3 regions of the Bacillus hominis genome follow, and region 1 is predicted to be linked to each of the others. Evidence: a T-box and tRNA genes for the amino acid it is inferred to sense, from the RefSeq annotation. Region 1 holds a T-box; the other regions hold tRNA genes.

Region 1 (7,898 bases):
CTGTAGTCGGTCCCAAGGGTTGGGCTGTTCGCCCATTAAAGCGGTACGCGAGCTGGGTTCAGAACGTCGTGAGACAGTTCGGTCCCTATCCGTCGTGGGCGTAGGAAATTTGAGAGGAGCTGTCCTTAGTACGAGAGGACCGGGATGGACGCACCGCTGGTGTACCAGTTGTTCTGCCAAGGGCATAGCTGGGTAGCTATGTGCGGAAGGGATAAGTGCTGAAAGCATCTAAGCATGAAGCCCCCCTCAAGATGAGATTTCCCATAGCGTAAGCTAGTAAGATCCCTGAAAGATGATCAGGTTGATAGGTTCGAGGTGGAAGCATGGTGACATGTGGAGCTGACGAATACTAATAGATCGAGGACTTAACCATATAATATGAAGCAAATGTTATCTAGTTTTGAAGGAATATGCCTTCAATAGTTTGGTGATGATGGCAGAGAGGTCACACCCGTTCCCATACCGAACACGGAAGTTAAGCTCTCTAGCGCCGATGGTAGTTGGGACCTTGTCCCTGTGAGAGTAGGACGTCGCCAAGCAAGCTAAAACACGAGTCATTTGACTCGTGTTTTTTTATTTCCCATGAAATAGGTTGGATTCCGTTAGTAAAAATGCTGAAATATAGTAAGGGATTTTTTGAGCAGAAATATTGAGAAACTGATAAATAAATGGATAATCTTCAGAGCCATAGCTTCCAAGTAAATCATACCACCAATCTGTTTCATACCTAGAAATCATGCTTAAATTATAGAGCAATAAATAATGAACAAGGAGCTCAGGCAACACTGGCTTAGAGTTTCTAGGGTCGGTCGTAAGTGGTAAATAATAAGTGTCAGTAAGATGCTCATAGTATAAAGGTGTGCTATACATAGGATTCCATGATTGAATAGGTGCTGAAAAAAACACATTTAATTCATTATTTTTCTCAGGTACGTGTTGTATTGATAAATGCTTACAAGTTGTTTCGATGTAACGAGAAAATCTTTCTTTAGTCATATGTAGTCGATCTAGTATGTTGACTGAAAAGGAGAGCTCATTTTTATTTGTTGAATCGATTTTATATAATGTTGTTCCTTTTTGACTATAGCGAAATAAATGTTGTAACTCAGGGATTTTTCCCATTAGCTCTAACATATTAAACTTTTCTGTTTCCAAGTGTTTCATGTGAAACAGTTGTTCTGCCGCGTGAGTAAATAGCCCATTTTTCTGTATTTTCACCTCATCTTCTAGAAATTGATATCCTTGTTTTTTTCGTTTACGGGTTGTCACTCCATGTGCTAAAACGGTTGTTGATTCTGGATAGTTTGGATTAATAGTTAATAAACAAGCTTTAAAAAGTTGTCCCATTCCATAAAATAACAGCATTGGCTGAATGGAAAATGGCGCTGTTTTATATAATTCATAATAATTTTTACCGTGTTCTAAGTAATAAATAAATGGATAACAATTTTCAAAACTTTTTTTTTCGGCATCCTGAATCGAGGATTTTTCATAACAACGGGCAAGATAATGTTGTACGTTTTGAGATGAAAAGAAGAAACTTAACTGCTGCCAAGCACAAGGTGTATGATGCATATATTACGCTCCTTTTATTGTCTAAAAATTCTAACATATTTATACTTTCTTGACAGTATTTTAACCAATTGATAAGCTACTAATAATAATTTCTGGTATCATGGGGGGAACAATTATGTGGGAATCTAAATTTGTTAAAGAAGGTTTGACTTTTGATGATGTATTACTTGTACCAGCAAAGTCAGATATATTACCAAGAGAAGTAAGTGTTAAAACAGTTTTATCTGAAAGCTTACAGTTAAACATCCCGTTAATTAGTGCAGGAATGGATACAGTAACAGAAGCTGATATGGCTATTGCAATGGCTCGTCAAGGCGGTTTAGGAATCATTCATAAGAATATGTCTATTGAGCACCAGGCAGAGCAAGTTGACAAAGTAAAACGCTCTGAAAGCGGCGTTATTTCAGATCCATTCTTTTTAACTCCAGAACATCAAGTATATGATGCGGAACATCTTATGGGAAAATACCGTATCTCAGGTGTACCAGTTGTAAATAATTTAGATGAGCGAAAATTAGTTGGTATTATTACAAACCGTGATATGCGCTTCATCCAAGACTACTCAATCAAAATTTCTGACGTAATGACAAAAGAACAGTTAATTACAGCCCCAGTTGGTACTACACTGGAAGAAGCTGAAAAGATCCTACAAAAGTATAAAATCGAAAAGCTCCCTCTTGTTGACAATAACGGTGTATTACAAGGGCTTATTACAATAAAAGATATTGAAAAAGTAATTGAATTTCCAAACTCTGCAAAGGATAAGCAAGGACGCTTATTAGTTGGAGCAGCAGTTGGTGTAACGGCTGATGCAATGCTTCGTATCGACGCATTAGTAAAAGCACAGGTAGATGCAATCGTTCTTGATACAGCTCATGGACATTCTCAAGGTGTTATTGAAAAAGTAAAAGAAGTTCGTGCAAAATATCCAGCACTAAACATTATTGCTGGAAATGTTGCTACAGCTGAAGCAACAAAAGCATTAATTGAAGCTGGTGCAAACGTAGTTAAAGTTGGTATTGGACCAGGTTCTATTTGTACGACACGTGTTGTAGCTGGCGTTGGCGTACCACAATTAACAGCAGTTTATGATTGTGCAACAGAAGCTCGTAAACACGGCATTCCAGTTATTGCAGATGGTGGTGTTAAGTACTCTGGTGATATGGTTAAAGCTTTAGCAGCAGGGGCACACGTTGTTATGTTAGGTAGTATGTTTGCTGGTGTTGCTGAAAGCCCTGGAGAAACTGAAATTTACCAAGGTCGTCAATTTAAAGTATATCGTGGAATGGGTTCTGTTGGAGCGATGGAAAAAGGAAGTAAAGATCGTTACTTCCAAGAAGGAAACAAAAAACTTGTTCCAGAAGGTATTGAAGGACGAGTACCATATAAAGGACCTTTAGCAGATACAGTTCATCAATTAGTTGGTGGATTACGTGCAGGTATGGGATACTGCGGAGCACAAGATTTAGAATTCTTACGTGAGAATGCGCAGTTCATTCGTATGTCGGGCGCTGGTTTACGTGAAAGTCATCCTCATCATGTGCAAATTACAAAAGAGGCTCCAAACTACTCATTATAATGTCTTATATGTAAATAGACGGAGATTTGATATCTCTGTCTATTTTTTTTTGATTATGTTAGAATAACGGTTATGTGAGTACATAGATATTGGGGGTAGCAAAAGTGAAAGGTATGTTTTGCAAAAGATTCATTGCGTTGGTAACAGTGCTTACACTAGCTTTTGGCATGTTTGCACCATATAGCAATGCATCAGCAGAAACAGGAGCTGCTTTAAACATTGAAGCAGGTGCAGCGATTTTAGTTGAAGCGAATTCTGGAAAAATTTTATATCAAAAGAATGCAGATGAACTATTATCAATTGCTAGTATGACAAAGATGATGAGTGAATACCTAGTGAACGAGGCTGTTGCGAAAGGGAAACTAAAATGGGATCAAAAAGTTAAGGTTTCTGAATATGCTTATAAAATTTCGCAAGATCGGTCGTTATCGAATGTGCCTCTACGAAATGGTGAATCTTATACAGTAAAAGAGCTATACGAAGCAATGGCAATTTATTCTGCTAATGGTGCAACAATAGCTTTAGCTGAAGCAGTTGCTGGAAAAGAAGTAGACTTTGTAAAAATGATGAATGATAAGTCGAAAGAGCTTGGATTAAAAAATTATAAGTTTGTAAATTCTACGGGCTTAACGAACAAAGATTTAAAAGGACACCATCCTGAAGGGACAACTCCAGATGAAGAAAATAAAATGTCTGCGAGAGATGTAGCAATTTTGGCACAACGTCTTATTCAAGATTTTCCTAAAACATTAGACATAGCAAAAATTTCAAAAAAAGTGTTCCGTGAAGGTACTCCAGATCGAATCGAAATGCCTAACTGGAACTGGATGTTAAAAGGCTTAATTAAGGAATATGAAGGTGTAGATGGCCTGAAAACAGGATCAACTCCAGAAGCAGGGGATTGTTTTACTGGTACGATCGAGAGAAATGGCATGCGTTTCATTTCTGTAGTTATTAAAACAAACTCTCATACAGCAAGATTTGATGAGACGAAGAAATTATATGATTATGGCTTTGCTAACTTTGAAATGAAGAAAATGTATGAAAAAGGTTCTTCGGTCAAAGGAAAAGAAACGGTAAGAGTTGAAAATGCGAAAGATAAAGATATAGCAGTTCAAACGAAGCAAGCTGTTTCACTTCCGGTGCCAAAGGGAAGTAAAGACGTTTATAAAACAGAATTTAAAGAAGGAAATAAGGGACAAGAAGCACCTATGAAAAAGGGAGTTGCACTTGGCCAAATGGTTGTAACGTCTAAAGATAGTAATGATCCTGGATTTTTATCAGGAAAATCATTACAAGTAGACCTTGTAACAAAGTCTGAAGTAGAAGAGGCAGGCTGGTTCACACGTTCTATGCGCGGAATTGGTTCTTTCTTTAGTGGTATGTGGAATAGTGCTGTTGATACAGTAAAAGGTTGGTTTTAAAAGCTCCTCATTGTAGGAGCTTTTTCTTATTCCTATTTTTCATACCGACTTTATGAAAAAGTAGTGGACAAGCATCAGATAGTTAGTGGTAGAATGTAAGAGTATTCTTAATTTTCTTCTTTAACGGGGGAAAGCAATTCACCTAGGGGGGTTTTTGTACATGACAAATGTAACAGGGACAGAACGTGTAAAACGTGGAATGGCAGAAATGCAAAAAGGCGGCGTTATTATGGACGTAGTTAACGCTGAGCAAGCAAGGATTGCAGAAGAGGCAGGCGCAGTTGCTGTTATGGCATTAGAGCGTGTACCTGCAGATATTCGTGCAGCAGGTGGCGTTTCTCGTATGGCAGATCCAACAATTGTTGAAGAAGTTATGGGTGCGGTGTCAATTCCGGTTATGGCAAAATGCCGTATTGGTCACCTTGTAGAAGCACGTGTATTAGAATCATTAGGGGTAGACTATATCGATGAGAGTGAAGTATTAACTCCTGCTGATGAAGTATACCATTTAAATAAACGTGATTACACAGTTCCATTTGTATGTGGTTGCCGTGATATCGGAGAAGCTGCACGTCGTATTGCAGAAGGTGCATCTATGCTTCGTACAAAAGGTGAGCCTGGAACAGGAAACATTGTAGAGGCAGTGCGTCATATGCGCCAAGTCAATGCAGAAATCCGTCAAGTTGCAAATCTACGTGAAGATGAGTTAATGACATATGCAAAAAATACTGGTGCTCCTTATGAAGTACTACTTGAAATTAAACGCCTTGGTCGCTTGCCAGTTGTAAACTTTGCAGCAGGTGGTGTAGCAACACCAGCAGATGCAGCGTTAATGATGCAACTTGGTGCTGATGGTGTATTTGTTGGATCTGGTATCTTCAAATCAGAGAACCCAGAGAAATTTGCACGTGCAATCGTTGAAGCAACGACTCATTATGAAGATTACGAACTAATTGCAAGCCTTTCTAAAGGATTAGGTAATGCAATGAAAGGTGTCGAAATTTCAACGTTATTACCAGAACAACGCATGCAAGAGCGTGGATGGTAATTAAAGGGGATCTTTAAAATGATGAAAATCGGTGTACTGGGTCTTCAAGGTGCAGTTCGTGAGCATGTAAAATCAGTTGAAGCAAGTGGTGCAGAAGCTGTTGTTGTAAAGCGTATAGAACAACTTGAAGAAATTGATGGTCTTATTTTACCAGGCGGTGAAAGTACAACAATGCGCCGTCTTATTGATAAGTATGCTTTCATGGAGCCTCTTCGTACATTTGCGAAGTCGGGTAAACCAATGTTTGGTACATGTGCAGGTATGATCCTTCTTGCGAAAACACTTATTGGCTATGAAGAAGCACATATTGGTGCTATGGATATTACGGTTGAGCGCAATGCGTTCGGACGCCAAAAAGATAGTTTTGAAGCTGCACTTTCAATGAAAGGTGTGGGAGAAGACTTTGTTGGTGTATTTATCCGTGCTCCGTATGTTGTAAATGTAGCTGATGATGTTGAAGTACTTTCTACACATGGCGATCGAATGGTAGCGGTAAGACAAGGTCAGTTTTTAGCTGCTTCTTTCCATCCAGAATTAACGGACGATCATCGTGTAACAGCATACTTTGTAGAAATGGTAAAAGAAGCGAAAATGAAAAAAGTTGTATAAGTAACTTGCAACTTGTATAAGATTATAGTAAATTGATGGTAACAATTTTATAAAATAAGCGTGTTGATAGGAAGTAGTAACAAATGTTGTTTCTTATAGAGAGTCGATGGTTGGTGGAAATCGATAGAAACAGTTTGTGAATCCATCCTGGAATGGAATGTGGAATATCTTTTGATTAGTAAGCATTCCCGGTGAAGAGCCGTTATTTCTACTTGAGAGGAAAGCGGTAATGCTTTCAACTAGGGTGGCAACGCGGGTTAACTCCCGTCCCTTTGTATAGGGACGGGAGTTTTTTGTGTTTTATAAAATAAAAGGAGGAGTATATAATGCTTGATATTAAATTTTTACGTACGAATTTTGAAGAAGTAAAAGCAAAATTGCAGCATAGAGGCGAAGATTTAACGGATTTTGGTCGCTTTGAAGAACTTGATACGAGAAGAAGAGAGCTACTTGTTCAAACGGAAGAACTAAAAAGTAAACGTAACGAAGTATCTCAACAAATTTCAGTATTAAAGCGTGAAAAGAAAGATGCGGAAGCTCTAATTCTAGAAATGCGTGAAGTTGGGGAAAAAGTAAAAGATCTTGATAATGAGCTTCGTACAGTTGAAGAAGATTTAGAAAGATTAATGCTATCTATCCCAAATATCCCTCATGAATCTGCTCCAGTAGGTGAAACAGAGGATGATAACGTAGTAGCACGTACTTGGGGAGAAGTGAAAGAATTTACTTATGAGCCAAAACCACATTGGGACCTTGCTACTGATTTAGGGATTTTAGATTTTGAACGTGCTGGGAAAGTAACAGGAAGCCGATTTGTATTTTACAAAGGTGCTGGTGCAAGATTAGAACGTGCTTTGATTAGTTTTATGCTTGACCTTCATACTGATGAGCATGGATATGAGGAAGTATTACCTCCTTATATGGTAAACCGTGCAAGTATGACAGGAACAGGACAACTTCCGAAGTTTGAAGAAGATGCATTCCGTATTGAAAGCGAAGATTATTTCTTAATTCCTACAGCTGAAGTACCTGTAACGAATATGCATCGTGATGAGATTTTAAGTAAAGAGCAATTACCGATACGATATGCTGCATTTAGCTCATGCTTCCGTTCTGAAGCAGGTTCAGCTGGTCGCGATACACGTGGTTTAATTCGCCAACACCAATTTAATAAAGTTGAACTTGTGAAGTTCGTGAAACCAGAAGATTCTTACGAAGAGTTAGAAAAATTAACAAATGATGCAGAGCGCGTGTTACAATTATTAGAGTTGCCATATCGCGTTATGAGCATGTGTACAGGAGATTTAGGATTTACAGCAGCGAAGAAATACGATATTGAAGTATGGATTCCAAGTTATGGTACATATCGTGAAATTTCTTCTTGCAGTAATTTTGAGGCCTTCCAAGCGAGACGCGCGAATATCCGTTTCCGCCGTGAGCCAAATGGCAAACCGGAACATGTTCATACACTAAATGGATCTGGTCTTGCAATTGGACGTACAGTGGCAGCTATTTTAGAGAACTACCAACAAGAAGATGGTACAATTATAATTCCAGAAGTTCTTCGCCCTTATATGGGAGGAAAAACAGTTATTAAATAAGTTAAAACATTCATCGGTATGAGTGATTGGTAATTATGGGCATTGTCAGCAGTGTCATAAAG
Region 2 (8,241 bases), 4.5 Mb from region 1:
GTAGTGACATACCGATTCCGTAGTAAGTTGCGCCTTTACGCTCGATGATGTGATAAGCTGCATCGCGTACATTTTCAAAGATTTTATCTAAATCTTCTTGGTTATACTGTTCGTTGTTCGCTAAGATTGTTTCTAGTTTTTGTACACCTACAGTAGCGTGGCTCCATACTGGAAGTTCAGTATCACCGTGTTCACCAACGATGTAAGCATGAACGTTACGTGGATCTACATCTAAGTAGTCACCTAACATGTAACGGAAACGAGCAGAGTCTAAAGTTGTACCAGAACCAATTACGCGCTCTTTTGGTAAGCCAGATTCTTTCCAAGTTACGTAAGTTAAAATATCAACTGGGTTTGTTGCGATTAAGAAGATTCCATCGAATCCGCTATCCATAATACCGCGAACGATTTGTTTAAAGATCTTTGTATTTTTCTCAACTAAGTCTAAACGAGTTTCACCTGGCTTTTGTGGTAATCCAGCAGTGATAACTACTAAATCTGCATCTTTACAATCTGCATAGCTACCGCTCCAAACTTTTGTTGGTGCTGGAGAGAATGGTACCGCATGGCTTAAGTCCATTGCTTCCCCTTCTGCTTTTGCTTCATTTACATCTACAAGTACGAATTCTTCAGCTACACCTTGGTTGATCATTGAGTAAGCATAACTACAACCTACAGCTCCTGTTCCTACTAATACTACACGATTGATACCTTTTTTCATTTTAATTTCCCCTCTCAATTGTTTTACATATATTATTTATTATTGTTTAAGTAATTAATTAAAATACTAATTTAATGTTGTTTAACTTCTTTACATTCATATTGTAGCACGGATTATTGTGAATTACTTCACAAATTATGACCTATTTGTGAACTTTTTCACATAGAGTGTAAAGTTATCGTGGTAGGTGTGGAATCAATCTCAATTTAAGTGTTTTGTTTAGATTGTGAAAGGGTTTTTCTTATGTTTGTATACCGGATTCATCTTTCCAAGTATGCTTTGTATTTCTACTTGAAGCTCTTTTCTTAACAGTGATTCGTCTAGTCCCTTCGTCCCAATAAGTTGAATAGATTCAATCGGGATTTCTTCAATATGCTTTTGCCTTCTAGCTAGATCACGATGCCTATTAATCGCAACTTGAAATAACCATGTTTTTATATAAGTAATTTTCATATTTGGTATAGATAATAATGCTTTATGTACCGTGTCTTGAATGATATCCTCTGCTTCTACTGGTGTTACTCCAATTTTAAGTAAATACCTATAAATACTTTTAGATGTTTCTACAATAATCTTTTCATACTCCATCGCCCTCTCCTTTCTATTAGTTAGACGTTTGAAATAGAAAAAAGTATACAACATTTCATAAAAAAAGCGGACTATCCAAAGTCCGCTTTTACACAACAAAAAAGAGATAGCAGATTATGCTATCTCTTTTAGTATGACCCGTACGGGATTCGAACCCGTGTTACCGCCGTGAAAGGGCGGTGTCTTAACCACTTGACCAACGGGCCAAAATCTGGCAGAGAAGAAGGGATTCGAACCCTCGCACCGCGTTCGCGATCTACTCCCTTAGCAGGGGAGCCCCTTGAGCCACTTGGGTACTTCTCTATAATATGGCTCCGCAGGTAGGACTCGAACCTACGACCGATCGGTTAACAGCCGATAGCTCTACCACTGAGCTACTGCGGAATAATTATGGTGGGCCTAAATGGACTCGAACCATCGACCTCACGCTTATCAGGCGTGCGCTCTAACCAGCTGAGCTATAGGCCCATAATAGATAAGCGGGTGAAGAGAATCGAACTCTCGACCAGAGCTTGGAAGGCTCTTGTTTTACCACTAAACTACACCCGCATTAAATTGAAAATGGTGAGCCATGAAGGATTCGAACCTTCGACCCTCTGATTAAAAGTCAGATGCTCTACCAACTGAGCTAATGGCTCATTTTGAAAGTGGTGCCGGCTAGAGGACTTGAACCCCCAACCTACTGATTACAAGTCAGTTGCTCTACCAATTGAGCTAAGCCGGCTTGCGATTTCAAAATGGTGGCTCGGGACGGAATCGAACCGCCGACACGAGGATTTTCAGTCCTCTGCTCTACCGACTGAGCTACCGAGCCTTTATGTAAAAATGGCGGTCCCGACCGGGGTCGAACCGGCGATCTCCTGCGTGACAGGCAGGCATGTTAACCACTACACCACGGGACCATTTGGTTGCGGGGACAGGATTTGAACCTGCGACCTTCGGGTTATGAGCCCGACGAGCTACCGTACTGCTCCACCCCGCGATGATATAATATTTAATTTAAAAAAATGGAGGAGGTAGAGGGATTCGAACCCCGCGCGACTCTCGCCGCCTGTCGGTTTTCAAGACCGATCCCTTCAGCCGAACTTGGGTATACCTCCGAGATATGAACTTTGAGTGGTGGACCTTGTAGGACTCGAACCTACGACCGGACGGTTATGAGCCGTCTGCTCTAACCAGCTGAGCTAAAGGTCCTTATGGTAGCGGCGGAGGGATCGAACCCCCGACCTCACGGGTATGAACCGTACGCTCTAGCCAGCTGAGCTACACCGCCATAAGTGATATTCAATAAGTGGAGCCTAGCGGGATCGAACCGCTGACCTCCTGCGTGCAAGGCAGGCGCTCTCCCAGCTGAGCTAAGGCCCCATGTTTTGAAATATCGGGAAGACAGGATTTGAACCTGCGACCCCTGGTCCCAAACCAGGTGCTCTACCAAGCTGAGCCACTTCCCGTTAATAAAAACGCGCCCGAGAGGAGTCGAACCCCTAACCTCTCGATCCGTAGTCAAACGCTCTATCCAATTGAGCTACGGGCGCATATGGTGCCGAGGGCGGGGTCGAACCCGCACGGTGGTCACCCACCGCAGGATTTTAAGTCCTGTGCGTCTGCCTGTTCCGCCACCCCGGCATATCATATTGAAAATTGGAGCGGAAGACGGGATTCGAACTCGCGACCCCAACCTTGGCAAGGTTGTATTCTACCACTGAACTACTTCCGCAAGACATGTATGAGTTATTTTATTAAAAGTGCGGGTGAAGGGAGTCGAACCCCCACGCCAAAGGCGCCAGATCCTAAGTCTGGTGCGTCTGCCAATTCCGCCACACCCGCATATTATAATTTTAAAAGAAAAATGGGGCGACTGATGGGAATCGAACCCACGAATGCCGGAGCCACAATCCGGTGCGTTAACCACTTCGCCACAACCGCCATAGTTGCTGGTGCCGACTAGAGGACTTGAACCCCAACCTACTGATTACAAGTCAGTTGCTCTACCAATTGAGCTAAGTCGGCTAGAATGGTGGAGGATGACGGGATCGAACCGCCGACCCCCTGCTTGTAAGGCAGGTGCTCTCCCAGCTGAGCTAATCCTCCGGAATTGCCTGGCAACGTCCTACTCTCACAGGGACAAGGTCCCAACTACCATCGGCGCTAGAGAGCTTAACTTCCGTGTTCGGTATGGGAACGGGTGTGGCCTCTCTGCCATCATTACCAGACTGTATTCATTTAAGACAAGAACTATTGTAACTCATTTAACTTTTAAAGTCAACAAGTTTTTTATATTCTTTCAAAACTAGATAACATTGCTTCATATTATATGGTTAAGTCCTCGATCTATTAGTATTCGTCAGCTCCACATGTCACCATGCTTCCACCTCGAACCTATCAACCTGATCATCTTTCAGGGATCTTACTAGCTACGCTATGGGAAATCTCATCTTGAGGGGGCTTCATGCTTAGATGCTTTCAGCACTTATCCCTTCCGCACATAGCTACCCAGCTATGCCCTTGGCAGAACAACTGGTACACCAGCGGTGCGTCCATCCCGGTCCTCTCGTACTAAGGACAGCTCCTCTCAAATTTCCTACGCCCACGACGGATAGGGACCGAACTGTCTCACGACGTTCTGAACCCAGCTCGCGTACCGCTTTAATGGGCGAACAGCCCAACCCTTGGGACCGACTACAGCCCCAGGATGCGATGAGCCGACATCGAGGTGCCAAACCTCCCCGTCGATGTGGACTCTTGGGGAGATAAGCCTGTTATCCCCGGGGTAGCTTTTATCCGTTGAGCGATGGCCCTTCCATGCGGAACCACCGGATCACTAAGCCCGACTTTCGTCCCTGCTCGACTTGTAGGTCTCGCAGTCAAGCTCCCTTATGCCTTTGCACTCTACGAATGATTTCCAACCATTCTGAGGGAACCTTTGGGCGCCTCCGTTACACTTTAGGAGGCGACCGCCCCAGTCAAACTGCCCACCTGACACTGTCTCCCGGGTCGATAAGACCCGTAGGTTAGAATTTCAATACAGTCAGGGCGGTATCCCACCAGCGCCTCCACCGAAGCTAGCGCTCCGGTTTCAATGGCTCCCGCCTATCCTGTACAAACTGTACCAAAATTCAATATCAGGCTACAGTAAAGCTCCACGGGGTCTTTCCGTCCTGTCGCGGGTAACCTGCATCTTCACAGGTACTATAATTTCACCGAGTCTCTGGTTGAGACAGTGCCCAAATCGTTACACCTTTCGTGCGGGTCGGAACTTACCCGACAAGGAATTTCGCTACCTTAGGACCGTTATAGTTACGGCCGCCGTTTACTGGGGCTTCAGTTCAGAGCTTCGCTTACGCTAACCCCTCTCCTTAACCTTCCAGCACCGGGCAGGTGTCAGCCCCTATACTTCGCCTTACGGCTTCGCAGAAGACCTGTGTTTTTGCTAAACAGTCGCTTGGGCCTATTCACTGCGGCTTTCCGTTAAGAAAGCACCCCTTCTCCCGAAGTTACGGGGTCATTTTGCCGAGTTCCTTAACCAGAGTTCTCTCGCACACCTTAGGATTCTCTCCTCGCCTACCTGTGTCGGTTTGCGGTACAGGCACCTTTTATCTCGCTAGAAGCTTTTCTTGGCAGCAGGGAATCAAAGACTTCGCTCCATCAGGAGCTTCCCCATCACAGCTCAGCCTTCACGATAAGCGGATTTGCCTACTTATCAGCCTAACTGCTTGGACGTGCACAACCAATCGCACGCTTCTTCTATCCTTCTGCGTCCCTCCATTGCTCAAACGATAAAGAGGTGGTACAGGAATATCAACCTGTTGTCCATCGCCTACGCCTGTCGGCCTCGGCTTAGGTCCTGACTAACCCTGAGCGGACGAGCCTTCCTCAGAAACCTTAGGCATTCGGTGGACGGGATTCTCACCCGTCTTTCGCTACTCATACCGGCATTCTCACTTCTAAGCGCTCCACCAGTCGCTTCCGGTCTGACTTCACTGCACTTAGAACGCTCCCCTACCACTGATACCATTGGTATCAATTCACAGCTTCGGTGGTGTATTTAGCCCCGGTACATTTTCGGCGCAGAGTCACTCGACTAGTGAGCTATTACGCACTCTTTAAATGGTGGCTGCTTCTAAGCCAACATCCTAGTTGTCTAAGCAACTCCACATCCTTTTCCACTTAATACACACTTTGGGACCTTAGCTGGCGATCGGGCTGTTTCCCTCTTGACTACGGATCTTATCACTCGCAGTCTGACTCCTAAGGATAAGTCATTGGCATTCGGGTTTGACTGAATTCGGTAATCCGATGAGGACCCCTAGTTCAATCAGTGCTCTACCTCCAAGACTCTAACACTTAAGGCTAGCCCTAAAGCTATTTCGGGAGAACCAGCTATCTCCAGGTTCGATTGGAATTTCTCCGCTACCACACCTCATCCCGCACTTTTCAACGTGCGTGGGTTCGGGCCTCCATTCAGTGTTACCTGAACTTCACCCTGGACATGGGTAGATCGCCTGGTTTCGGGTCTACGACCACGTACTAAACGCCCTATTCAGACTCGCTTTCGCTGCGGCTCCGTCTCTTCAACTTAACCTCGCACGGGATCGTAACTCGCCGGTTCATTCTACAAAGGCACGCCATCACCCATTAACGGGCTCTGACTATTTGTAGGCACTTGGTTTCAGGATCTCTTTCACTCCCCTTCCGGGGTGCTTTTCACCTTTCCCTCACGGTACTGGTTCACTATCGATCGCTCGGTAGTATTTAGCCTTGGGAGATGGTCCTCCCAGATTCCGACGGAATTTCACGTGTTCCGCCGTACTCAGGATACATTCAGAGAGAACGAAGTTTCGACTACGGGGTTGTTACCCTCTGTGACGGACCTTTCCAGGTCGCTTCGTCTACCTCGTTCCTTTGTAACTCCGTATAGAATGTCCTACAACCCCAAGAGGCAAGCCTCTTGGTTTGGAGCTAGATTCCGTTTCGCTCGCCGCTACTCGGAAATCGCATTTGCTTTCTCTTCCTCCAGGTACTTAGATGTTTCAGTTCCCTGGGTCTGTCTTCCATACCCTATGTATTCAGGTAAGGATACCATACCATTACGTATAGTGGGTTTCCCCATTCGGAAATCTTCGGATCAAGCTTACTACAGCTCCCCGAAGCATATCGGCGTTAGTCCCGTCCTTCATCGACTCCTAGTGTCAAGGCATCCACCGTGCGCCCTTTCTAACTTAACCAAACTAAAATTAAAAAATATGAGCTACACTGTTATCTAGTTTTCAAAGAACATACATTTAAACTTGAGAGATAGTTCTCTCAAAACTGAACGAAACGAAACAAGTCAACGTTTATTGATGAACTGCGTTCATCAATTCTCCATAGAAAGGAGGTGATCCAGCCGCACCTTCCGATACGGCTACCTTGTTACGACTTCACCCCAATCATCTGTCCCACCTTAGGCGGCTGGCTCCATAAAGGTTACCCCACCGACTTCGGGTGTTACAAACTCTCGTGGTGTGACGGGCGGTGTGTACAAGGCCCGGGAACGTATTCCACCGCGGCATGCTGATCCGCGATTACTAGCGATTCCAGCTTCATGTAGGCGAGTTGCAGCCTACAATCCGAACTGAGAACGGTTTTATGAGATTAGCTCCACCTCGCGGTCTTGCAGCTCTTTGTACCGTCCATTGTAGCACGTGTGTAGCCCAGGTCATAAGGGGCATGATGATTTGACGTCATCCCCACCTTCCTCCGGTTTGTCACCGGCAGTCACCTTAGAGTGCCCAACTTAATGATGGCAACTAAGATCAAGGGTTGCGCTCGTTGCGGGACTTAACCCAACATCTCACGACACGAGCTGACGACAACCATGCACCACCTGTCACTCTGCTCCCGAAGGAGCTCTATCTCTAGAGTTTTCAGAGGATGTCAAGACCTGGTAAGGTTCTTCGCGTTGCTTCGAATTAAACCACATGCTCCACCGCTTGTGCGGGCCCCCGTCAATTCCTTTGAGTTTCAGCCTTGCGGCCGTACTCCCCAGGCGGAGTGCTTAATGCGTTAACTTCAGCACTAAAGGGCGGAAACCCTCTAACACTTAGCACTCATCGTTTACGGCGTGGACTACCAGGGTATCTAATCCTGTTTGCTCCCCACGCTTTCGCGCCTCAGTGTCAGTTACAGACCAGAAAGTCGCCTTCGCCACTGGTGTTCCTCCATATCTCTACGCATTTCACCGCTACACATGGAATTCCACTTTCCTCTTCTGCACTCAAGTCTCCCAGTTTCCAATGACCCTCCACGGTTGAGCCGTGGGCTTTCACATCAGACTTAAGAAACCACCTGCGCGCGCTTTACGCCCAATAATTCCGGATAACGCTTGCCACCTACGTATTACCGCGGCTGCTGGCACGTAGTTAGCCGTGGCTTCTGGTTAGGTACCGTCAAGGTGCCAGCTTATTCAACTAGCACTTGTTCTTCCCTAACAACAGAGTTTTACGACCCGAAAGCCTTCATCACTCACGCGGCGTTGCTCCGTCAGACTTTCGTCCATTGCGGAAGATTCCCTACTGCTGCCTCCCGTAGGAGTCTGGGCCGTGTCTCAGTCCCAGTGTGGCCGATCGCCCTCTCAGGTCGGCTACGCATCGTTGCCTTGGTGAGCCGTTACCTCACCAACTAGCTAATGCGACGCGGGTCCATCCATAAGTGACAGCCGAAGCCGCCTTTCAATTTCGAACCATGCAGTTCAAAATATTATCCGGTATTAGCCCCGGTTTCCCGGAGTTATCCCAGTCTTATGGGCAGGTTACCCACGTGTTACTCACCCGTCCGCCGCTAACTTCATAAGAGCAAGCTCTTAATCCATTCGCTCGACTTGCATGTATTAGGCACGCCGCCAGCGTTCATCCTGAGCCAGGATCAAACTCTCCAATAAAGTTAGTTTGTCT
Region 3 (6,618 bases), 700 kb from region 1:
AGACAGTGTCAGGTGGGCAGTTTGACTGGGGCGGTCGCCTCCTAAAGTGTAACGGAGGCGCCCAAAGGTTCCCTCAGAATGGTTGGAAATCATTCGTAGAGTGCAAAGGCATAAGGGAGCTTGACTGCGAGACCTACAAGTCGAGCAGGGACGAAAGTCGGGCTTAGTGATCCGGTGGTTCCGCATGGAAGGGCCATCGCTCAACGGATAAAAGCTACCCCGGGGATAACAGGCTTATCTCCCCCAAGAGTCCACATCGACGGGGAGGTTTGGCACCTCGATGTCGGCTCATCGCATCCTGGGGCTGTAGTCGGTCCCAAGGGTTGGGCTGTTCGCCCATTAAAGCGGTACGCGAGCTGGGTTCAGAACGTCGTGAGACAGTTCGGTCCCTATCCGTCGTGGGCGTAGGAAATTTGAGAGGAGCTGTCCTTAGTACGAGAGGACCGGGATGGACGCACCGCTGGTGTACCAGTTGTTCTGCCAAGGGCATAGCTGGGTAGCTATGTGCGGAAGGGATAAGTGCTGAAAGCATCTAAGCATGAAGCCCCCCTCAAGATGAGATTTCCCATAGCGTAAGCTAGTAAGATCCCTGAAAGATGATCAGGTTGATAGGTTCGAGGTGGAAGCATGGTGACATGTGGAGCTGACGAATACTAATAGATCGAGGACTTAACCATATAATATGAAGCAACGTTATCTAGTTTTGAGAGAATATAAAAAACTTGTTGACTTTAAAAGTTAAATAAGTTAAAATGATTCTTGTCTTAAATGAATATAGTCTGGTAATGATGGCAGAGAGGTCACACCCGTTCCCATACCGAACACGGAAGTTAAGCTCTCTAGCGCCGATGGTAGTTGGGACCTTGTCCCTGTGAGAGTAGGACGTTGCCAGGCAAAATGGAGGATTAGCTCAGCTGGGAGAGCACCTGCCTTACAAGCAGGGGGTCGGCGGTTCGATCCCGTCATCCTCCACCATTTATGTCGGAGGGGTAGCGAAGTGGCTAAACGCGGCGGACTGTAAATCCGCTCCTTCGGGTTCGGCAGTTCGAATCTGCCCCCCTCCACCATTTCTTAATTATTGGGCTATAGCCAAGCGGTAAGGCAACGGACTTTGACTCCGTCATGCGCTGGTTCGAATCCAGCTAGCCCAGCCATTAAGAGCCATTAGCTCAGTTGGTAGAGCATCTGACTTTTAATCAGAGGGTCGAAGGTTCGAATCCTTCATGGCTCACCATTTTAACAAAATATGCGGGTGTGGCGGAATTGGCAGACGCACTAGACTTAGGATCTAGCGCCTTTGGCGTGGGGGTTCGACTCCCTTCACCCGCACTTTTAATAAAATAACTCATACATGTCTTGCGGAAGTAGTTCAGTGGTAGAATACAACCTTGCCAAGGTTGGGGTCGCGGGTTCGAATCCCGTCTTCCGCTCCAATTTTCAATATGATATGCCGGGGTGGCGGAACAGGCAGACGCACAGGACTTAAAATCCTGCGGTGGGTGACCACCGTGCGGGTTCGACCCCCGCCCTCGGCACCATATGCGCCCGTAGCTCAATTGGATAGAGCGTTTGACTACGGATCAAGAGGTTAGGGGTTCGACTCCTCTCGGGCGCGCTTTTATTAACGGGAAGTGGCTCAGCTTGGTAGAGCACCTGGTTTGGGACCAGGGGGTCGCAGGTTCAAATCCTGTCTTCCCGATTTTCCCAAAAACATGGGGCCTTAGCTCAGCTGGGAGAGCGCCTGCCTTGCACGCAGGAGGTCAGCGGTTCGATCCCGCTAGGCTCCACTTTATTTTTTATATGTCGGAGGTATACCCAAGTTCGGCTGAAGGGATCGGTCTTGAAAACCGACAGGCGGCGAGAGTCGCGCGGGGGTTCGAATCCCTCTACCTCCTCCATTTTTTAAAAAAGTGGTTTAGTTACATATAAAAATAAATAAGATATTAATTTTTCCTTCATGGAGGTATACCCAAGTTCGGCTGAAGGGATCGGTCTTGAAAACCGACAGGCGGCGAGAGTCGCGCGGGGGTTCGAATCCCTCTACCTCCTCCATTTATTTTTAAAACATAATATCGTCGCGGGGTGGAGCAGTACGGTAGCTCGTCGGGCTCATAACCCGAAGGTCGCAGGTTCAAATCCTGTCCCCGCAACCAATGGTCCCGTGGTGTAGTGGTTAACATGCCTGCCTGTCACGCAGGAGATCGCCGGTTCGACCCCGGTCGGGACCGCCATTTTATGTTGGCTCGGTAGCTCAGTCGGTAGAGCAGAGGACTGAAAATCCTCGTGTCGGCGGTTCGATTCCGTCCCGAGCCACCATTTTTTTATGCCGGCTTAGCTCAATTGGTAGAGCAACTGACTTGTAATCAGTAGGTTGGGGGTTCAAGTCCTCTAGCCGGCATCATTTAGGGGCATAGTTTAAAGGTAGAACTGAGGTCTCCAAAACCTCCAGTGTGGGTTCGATTCCTACTGCCCCTGTAAAGTATATGGGCCTATAGCTCAGCTGGTTAGAGCGCACGCCTGATAAGCGTGAGGTCGATGGTTCGAGTCCATTTAGGCCCACCATATATTCCGCAGTAGCTCAGTGGTAGAGCTATCGGCTGTTAACCGATCGGTCGTAGGTTCGAGTCCTACCTGCGGAGCCATGGCCCGTTGGTCAAGTGGTTAAGACACCGCCCTTTCACGGCGGTAACACGGGTTCGAATCCCGTACGGGTCATAAAAAAAAGAGTCAGCATATTGCTGACTCTTTTTTATTATGTATAAGCCTCTTTTTATCACCGTATTTTCCTGAAATAAATAAAGGGATTTAGGAAAAGCTATGGTATGTATTAAAAGGAGGAGATGAAAAATGACACAAGTTAGAGAACTTATGAGTACTCATATCGTACATTGTACACCGTTAGATAATGTATATGAGGCGGCTGTAAAAATGAAGGAAGAATCGGTTGGAATGATTCCTGTTATTGAAAATAAACAAGTTGTTGGGCTTGTTACTGATCGAGACTTAGTTGTTCGTGGGATTGCTGAAAAACATCCTGGATCTAATCAAATTACAAATGTAATGACAACAAACATTGTTTCAGTTTCTCCAGATGATTCTATTGAAAAAGCTACAGAGTTAATGGCACAATATCAAATTAGACGATTACCGGTAGTTGAGAGCGGTCAACTTGTTGGGATGCTAGCACTAGGTGATTTAGCTATAAGAAAATCAGCAGATGATCAAGCAGGGTTTGCTCTAAGTGAAATCTCGGAGCATACGGAATAAATTATGTATAAAGATCAGATACATTATTCTAGTATATATGGATTAAACTAATATATTAGCGTGATGTATCTGAGACATTATATAATAAGTATAGAGTCAATATTTTTGACAGTTTTTTTAAATTTTCCATTCCTAATTTTTAATAAGAGAAAAAATGATATACTGAGAGATATAAGTATTATGAGAGGTTTTGAATATAACAATATTTATTATTAATGATGTAATAATGAATTAATATTTCCTACATAGATAAAGTGAAACTTTAATTATTGGGGGTTTTGTCCATCCTCCAATGATTATTAGTTGAACCAATCGGGCTTTTACGGGCAGTTTTATCTCCCATCTAACTTCCTCGCATTCACTGAATTTTGAGGTGGGAGTCTTACTGCACGCAAATAGCGGGATAAAAAGGGAAGGGGAATTATATGAGGGCTGTACAGGGCGATCCAAATTGGAATTTGGTTACAGATACATATATAGAACCAAATAATTTCGCTGAGTTATTTTCTTTGCTTGTACCTTGTCATCCAAAAGGTGAAGGGAAAGAGCGAACTATATTAGTATGGAAAGAAAAAGAATTTTATAAAGAAGAAAATTTAGCGGCATTTATCGTATATGGCATGAATAAAGTAAAGAATTTACCGCAGTTTCATAAAGATGAAATTCCAACTCTAGTACGTATTCTTCGTTTATGTCAAGAGATTGGTTGGTATGAAGAGGCAAATGCTTTTATGATAACCCAAGGGCTAGATGAATTTGTCCAAACTTCATTGGAGTATGAAACATGGGATCTTTTGACGAAAGCAGTTGCTTTAAACTATTTAATTATTAAATATCGTATTGGTGAATTAACAGCTGAGGATGTAGAGATTTGGGATCGAGTTAAATTTAATGAGAAATGTATAACAGATTGCAAACATCTATTATCTCATAAAGAAGTATTGGAATTTACATTCTTTTATATGTGTAAGCGAGCGAAGCTACTGTCAAAAGAGCAATTAAATAGTGATATGATGAGTTTAGCAATGCATTGTAATACTTTTGTGTATGATTTATATACACATGACTTATTACGAAAGTATCGTAAGTGTACAGACTTTCTATCATATTATGGACCTAGTCAAGCAGTTTTAGCTTGTCAAAAAGCTGTACTTTCTCAAATTTCCGATCGATTAGACCCTTTAAAGACAACTCATGTAGATGATTATTTATATGTGATGAAAGAAATGATGGAGCATATGACGATAGGGGTAATGGATCGGTATGGTCATTTTATTGGAAAGTTACTATCGTATGTACCATTTTTCGAAATGATCCAAGTTCCACAACATGCATATTATTGTGAAGAATTACTGTATATTTGTAAGGGAATTGAATACAAAGAAGAAATACTACGCAATTATATATTTATACAATTACATGATTGTTTACCATCATTCTTTAAACTATTTCTTAAAAATAAGCGTTATGCAACGATTCATGATATTCTTTTCTATTGGTGCGACGATGAACAAAGAATGAGCTTAGAGAAAAAATATAATCTTAGTTTTATTTATGAAAAATACGCTTGTGGATAAACCATATTTTACATATTAAAAATTAATATAAATTAAAAAAGGATCTCAAGTTTATGTGAGATCCTTTTTTGTTAGTAAAACAAGGAGAAAGTAACTAAGATAAGAAATAACATTCCATAAAGGAGAAATTGTGCAGTATAACTTCCTTGTATACCAAAAAAAGTATTCATTTTTTTATATAAATTCAATATATATTGAATTGGATTATCTTTGAAAGATTGGTACACAGTGTCTCCTCTTTCTAAGCTTCTTGTTCATGTTTTTGGTTATTAGGAACATTAACGTATCTAGCTATGAATAATAAAACACCTATAAAGAATACAGGAAGTACGGTAGATAAATAAAAACCATTACTAATTATATTTGTTATAAGAGCACTCAAAAGAAAAATTGCATTATAAATATGGGCAATTTTTTGTTTTAGCCGCATTTGTAATGCTTCCATAATGATTTCTAAAGCAACAAAAGCAATAATAATAGATAAAAATACAGTGTTCGTATTATAAATGACTAGACAACAGATTAAACCTAAAAAGGCCAGGTATTCAATAAAGAGAGGTATATCGCGTGGCATAAAATTTACCTAACTAAATATGGCAGTGGGTTCACTGCATTTGTTTTTTCAAAATTCCATTCCCCATTATGTAATTCAAAATGGAGATGTTGCCCGTATGAATGACCTGTGTTTCCCATATGACCTACTAATTGTCCAGTTTGTACTTGATCACCAGTTTGTACAGTGCGATCCTTCATATGAGCATAAACTGTTGTATATAATTTCCCATTTATTTGATGGGCGATGAACACGACATTGCCGTAGCTAGCTGAATAATAAGATTTCACAACTTTACCTGCAGCAGCAGCTTGAATAGAGACATTTCCTTGTGCTGCTATATCTATACCATAATGCATTTGCTCCCAGCGCATATCAAAAGTGGAGCTGATTTTCCCTTGAGTAGGGAATTTGAAAACTGCTGGGATTGATGAAGGTTGAGCTGTTTTAGCTTGTGCTTGATTTTGATTTTGCACTACATAGTGTTTTGCTACATATCCGTATCCTGTGCCAAAACGAATTTTATACCAAGTACCTACCGTTTCTACTACTTGTACTTGTGTACCACTTTGTAATGAGCCAAGTAGAGTGCTACTTGTACTAGCGTTGCTACGTACATTTAATTTTGGTGTTGCAACAGTATAAGAAGGAGAACCTTGTACAGTTACACCTTTTACTAGAGGTGTGGATCCATTAGATACAAATGTTTTTTGTACGTATCCAATTTGACCGTTATGTAATATTTTGTACCAATCCCCTTGTTCACCTTGAATGGTAATGAATTGACCATTTGGTAATATATCTAGAATAGAAGACTCTGTATTAGGTTCAGAACGAACGTTTAATGCGTTGGCATTTACGATATATTGATTCTTTGGTTGAACATTTTTTTTGAAGAGAATTGCATCTTTTTTCATATAGCCTGTTTTGTTGTTAACAGATACTTTATACCAATCTGGATTTGTCTCAAGAATAGTAACCGGGCTATTAAATCGAATGTTATCAATTATTGCACTGTCTGCATGGTTATTTTGATGTAGTGCAACGTTGTCAATTTTTACATATCCAGTTTTTACTGTAGATGGTTGCTTAGCAGCCGCTGTTTGTATATCGGATTCTCCCATAGAAGGAAGTAAAGAAGCAATTGCGATAGTAGTTGCTGTTAAAGCTGTAGCTTTCATATTCATGTAATAAAGACCTCCTCTAGTTGTATAGTTGTAA

What was found. A T-box is a leader RNA that pairs with one kind of tRNA and senses whether it is charged. The one in region 1 lies ahead of serS (serine--tRNA ligase), so its partner is inferred to be a tRNA-Ser.
Region 2: it encodes a tRNA-Ser, which carries the amino acid that the T-box ahead of serS (serine--tRNA ligase) is inferred to sense. The anticodon was not compared.
Region 3: it encodes a tRNA-Ser, which carries the amino acid that the T-box ahead of serS (serine--tRNA ligase) is inferred to sense. The anticodon was not compared.

Annotation. Positions count from the first base shown of each region.
Region 1 is NZ_JAUCFS010000005.1:13,389-21,286, forward strand. It holds rRNA gene QUF93_RS02445 (23S ribosomal RNA) at 1-373, shown strand, start outside; rRNA gene rrf (5S ribosomal RNA) at 424-539, shown strand; gene QUF93_RS02455 (YaaC family protein) at 574-1,575, opposite strand; gene guaB (IMP dehydrogenase) at 1,691-3,154, shown strand; gene QUF93_RS02465 (D-alanyl-D-alanine carboxypeptidase family protein) at 3,268-4,578, shown strand; gene pdxS (pyridoxal 5'-phosphate synthase lyase subunit PdxS) at 4,739-5,626, shown strand; gene pdxT (pyridoxal 5'-phosphate synthase glutaminase subunit PdxT) at 5,645-6,235, shown strand; T-box leader at 6,290-6,510, shown strand; gene serS (serine--tRNA ligase) at 6,562-7,836, shown strand.
Region 2 is NZ_JAUCFS010000005.1:4,465,998-4,474,238, forward strand. It holds gene QUF93_RS25760 (L-lactate dehydrogenase) at 1-721, opposite strand, end outside; gene QUF93_RS25765 (RNA polymerase sigma factor) at 941-1,309, opposite strand; tRNA gene QUF93_RS25770 (tRNA-Glu) at 1,444-1,515, opposite strand; tRNA gene QUF93_RS25775 (tRNA-Ser) at 1,522-1,612, opposite strand; tRNA gene QUF93_RS25780 (tRNA-Asn) at 1,619-1,693, opposite strand; tRNA gene QUF93_RS25785 (tRNA-Ile) at 1,701-1,777, opposite strand; tRNA gene QUF93_RS25790 (tRNA-Gly) at 1,788-1,858, opposite strand; tRNA gene QUF93_RS25795 (tRNA-Lys) at 1,872-1,947, opposite strand; tRNA gene QUF93_RS25800 (tRNA-Thr) at 1,958-2,033, opposite strand; tRNA gene QUF93_RS25805 (tRNA-Phe) at 2,048-2,123, opposite strand; tRNA gene QUF93_RS25810 (tRNA-Asp) at 2,136-2,211, opposite strand; tRNA gene QUF93_RS25815 (tRNA-Met) at 2,215-2,291, opposite strand; tRNA gene QUF93_RS25820 (tRNA-Ser) at 2,318-2,409, opposite strand; tRNA gene QUF93_RS25825 (tRNA-Ile) at 2,427-2,503, opposite strand; tRNA gene QUF93_RS25830 (tRNA-Met) at 2,507-2,582, opposite strand; tRNA gene QUF93_RS25835 (tRNA-Ala) at 2,602-2,674, opposite strand; tRNA gene QUF93_RS25840 (tRNA-Pro) at 2,688-2,760, opposite strand; tRNA gene QUF93_RS25845 (tRNA-Arg) at 2,771-2,844, opposite strand; tRNA gene QUF93_RS25850 (tRNA-Leu) at 2,848-2,935, opposite strand; tRNA gene QUF93_RS25855 (tRNA-Gly) at 2,952-3,026, opposite strand; tRNA gene QUF93_RS25860 (tRNA-Leu) at 3,056-3,136, opposite strand; tRNA gene QUF93_RS25865 (tRNA-His) at 3,160-3,235, opposite strand; tRNA gene QUF93_RS25870 (tRNA-Thr) at 3,245-3,319, opposite strand; tRNA gene QUF93_RS25875 (tRNA-Val) at 3,325-3,400, opposite strand; rRNA gene rrf (5S ribosomal RNA) at 3,407-3,522, opposite strand; rRNA gene QUF93_RS25885 (23S ribosomal RNA) at 3,624-6,534, opposite strand; rRNA gene QUF93_RS25890 (16S ribosomal RNA) at 6,680-8,228, opposite strand.
Region 3 is NZ_JAUCFS010000005.1:712,996-719,613, forward strand. It holds rRNA gene QUF93_RS06000 (23S ribosomal RNA) at 1-677, shown strand, start outside; rRNA gene rrf (5S ribosomal RNA) at 779-894, shown strand; tRNA gene QUF93_RS06010 (tRNA-Val) at 900-975, shown strand; tRNA gene QUF93_RS06015 (tRNA-Tyr) at 984-1,067, shown strand; tRNA gene QUF93_RS06020 (tRNA-Gln) at 1,080-1,154, shown strand; tRNA gene QUF93_RS06025 (tRNA-Lys) at 1,159-1,234, shown strand; tRNA gene QUF93_RS06030 (tRNA-Leu) at 1,249-1,329, shown strand; tRNA gene QUF93_RS06035 (tRNA-Gly) at 1,359-1,433, shown strand; tRNA gene QUF93_RS06040 (tRNA-Leu) at 1,450-1,538, shown strand; tRNA gene QUF93_RS06045 (tRNA-Arg) at 1,542-1,615, shown strand; tRNA gene QUF93_RS06050 (tRNA-Pro) at 1,626-1,699, shown strand; tRNA gene QUF93_RS06055 (tRNA-Ala) at 1,715-1,787, shown strand; tRNA gene QUF93_RS06060 (tRNA-Ser) at 1,806-1,898, shown strand; tRNA gene QUF93_RS06065 (tRNA-Ser) at 1,960-2,052, shown strand; tRNA gene QUF93_RS06070 (tRNA-Met) at 2,077-2,153, shown strand; tRNA gene QUF93_RS06075 (tRNA-Asp) at 2,156-2,231, shown strand; tRNA gene QUF93_RS06080 (tRNA-Phe) at 2,241-2,316, shown strand; tRNA gene QUF93_RS06085 (tRNA-Thr) at 2,326-2,398, shown strand; tRNA gene QUF93_RS06090 (tRNA-Trp) at 2,405-2,475, shown strand; tRNA gene QUF93_RS06095 (tRNA-Ile) at 2,486-2,562, shown strand; tRNA gene QUF93_RS06100 (tRNA-Asn) at 2,568-2,642, shown strand; tRNA gene QUF93_RS06105 (tRNA-Glu) at 2,644-2,715, shown strand; gene QUF93_RS06110 (CBS domain-containing protein) at 2,848-3,267, shown strand; gene QUF93_RS06115 (DUF3965 domain-containing protein) at 3,693-4,844, shown strand; gene QUF93_RS06120 (hypothetical protein) at 5,086-5,418, opposite strand; gene QUF93_RS06125 (SH3 domain-containing M23 family metallopeptidase) at 5,424-6,584, opposite strand.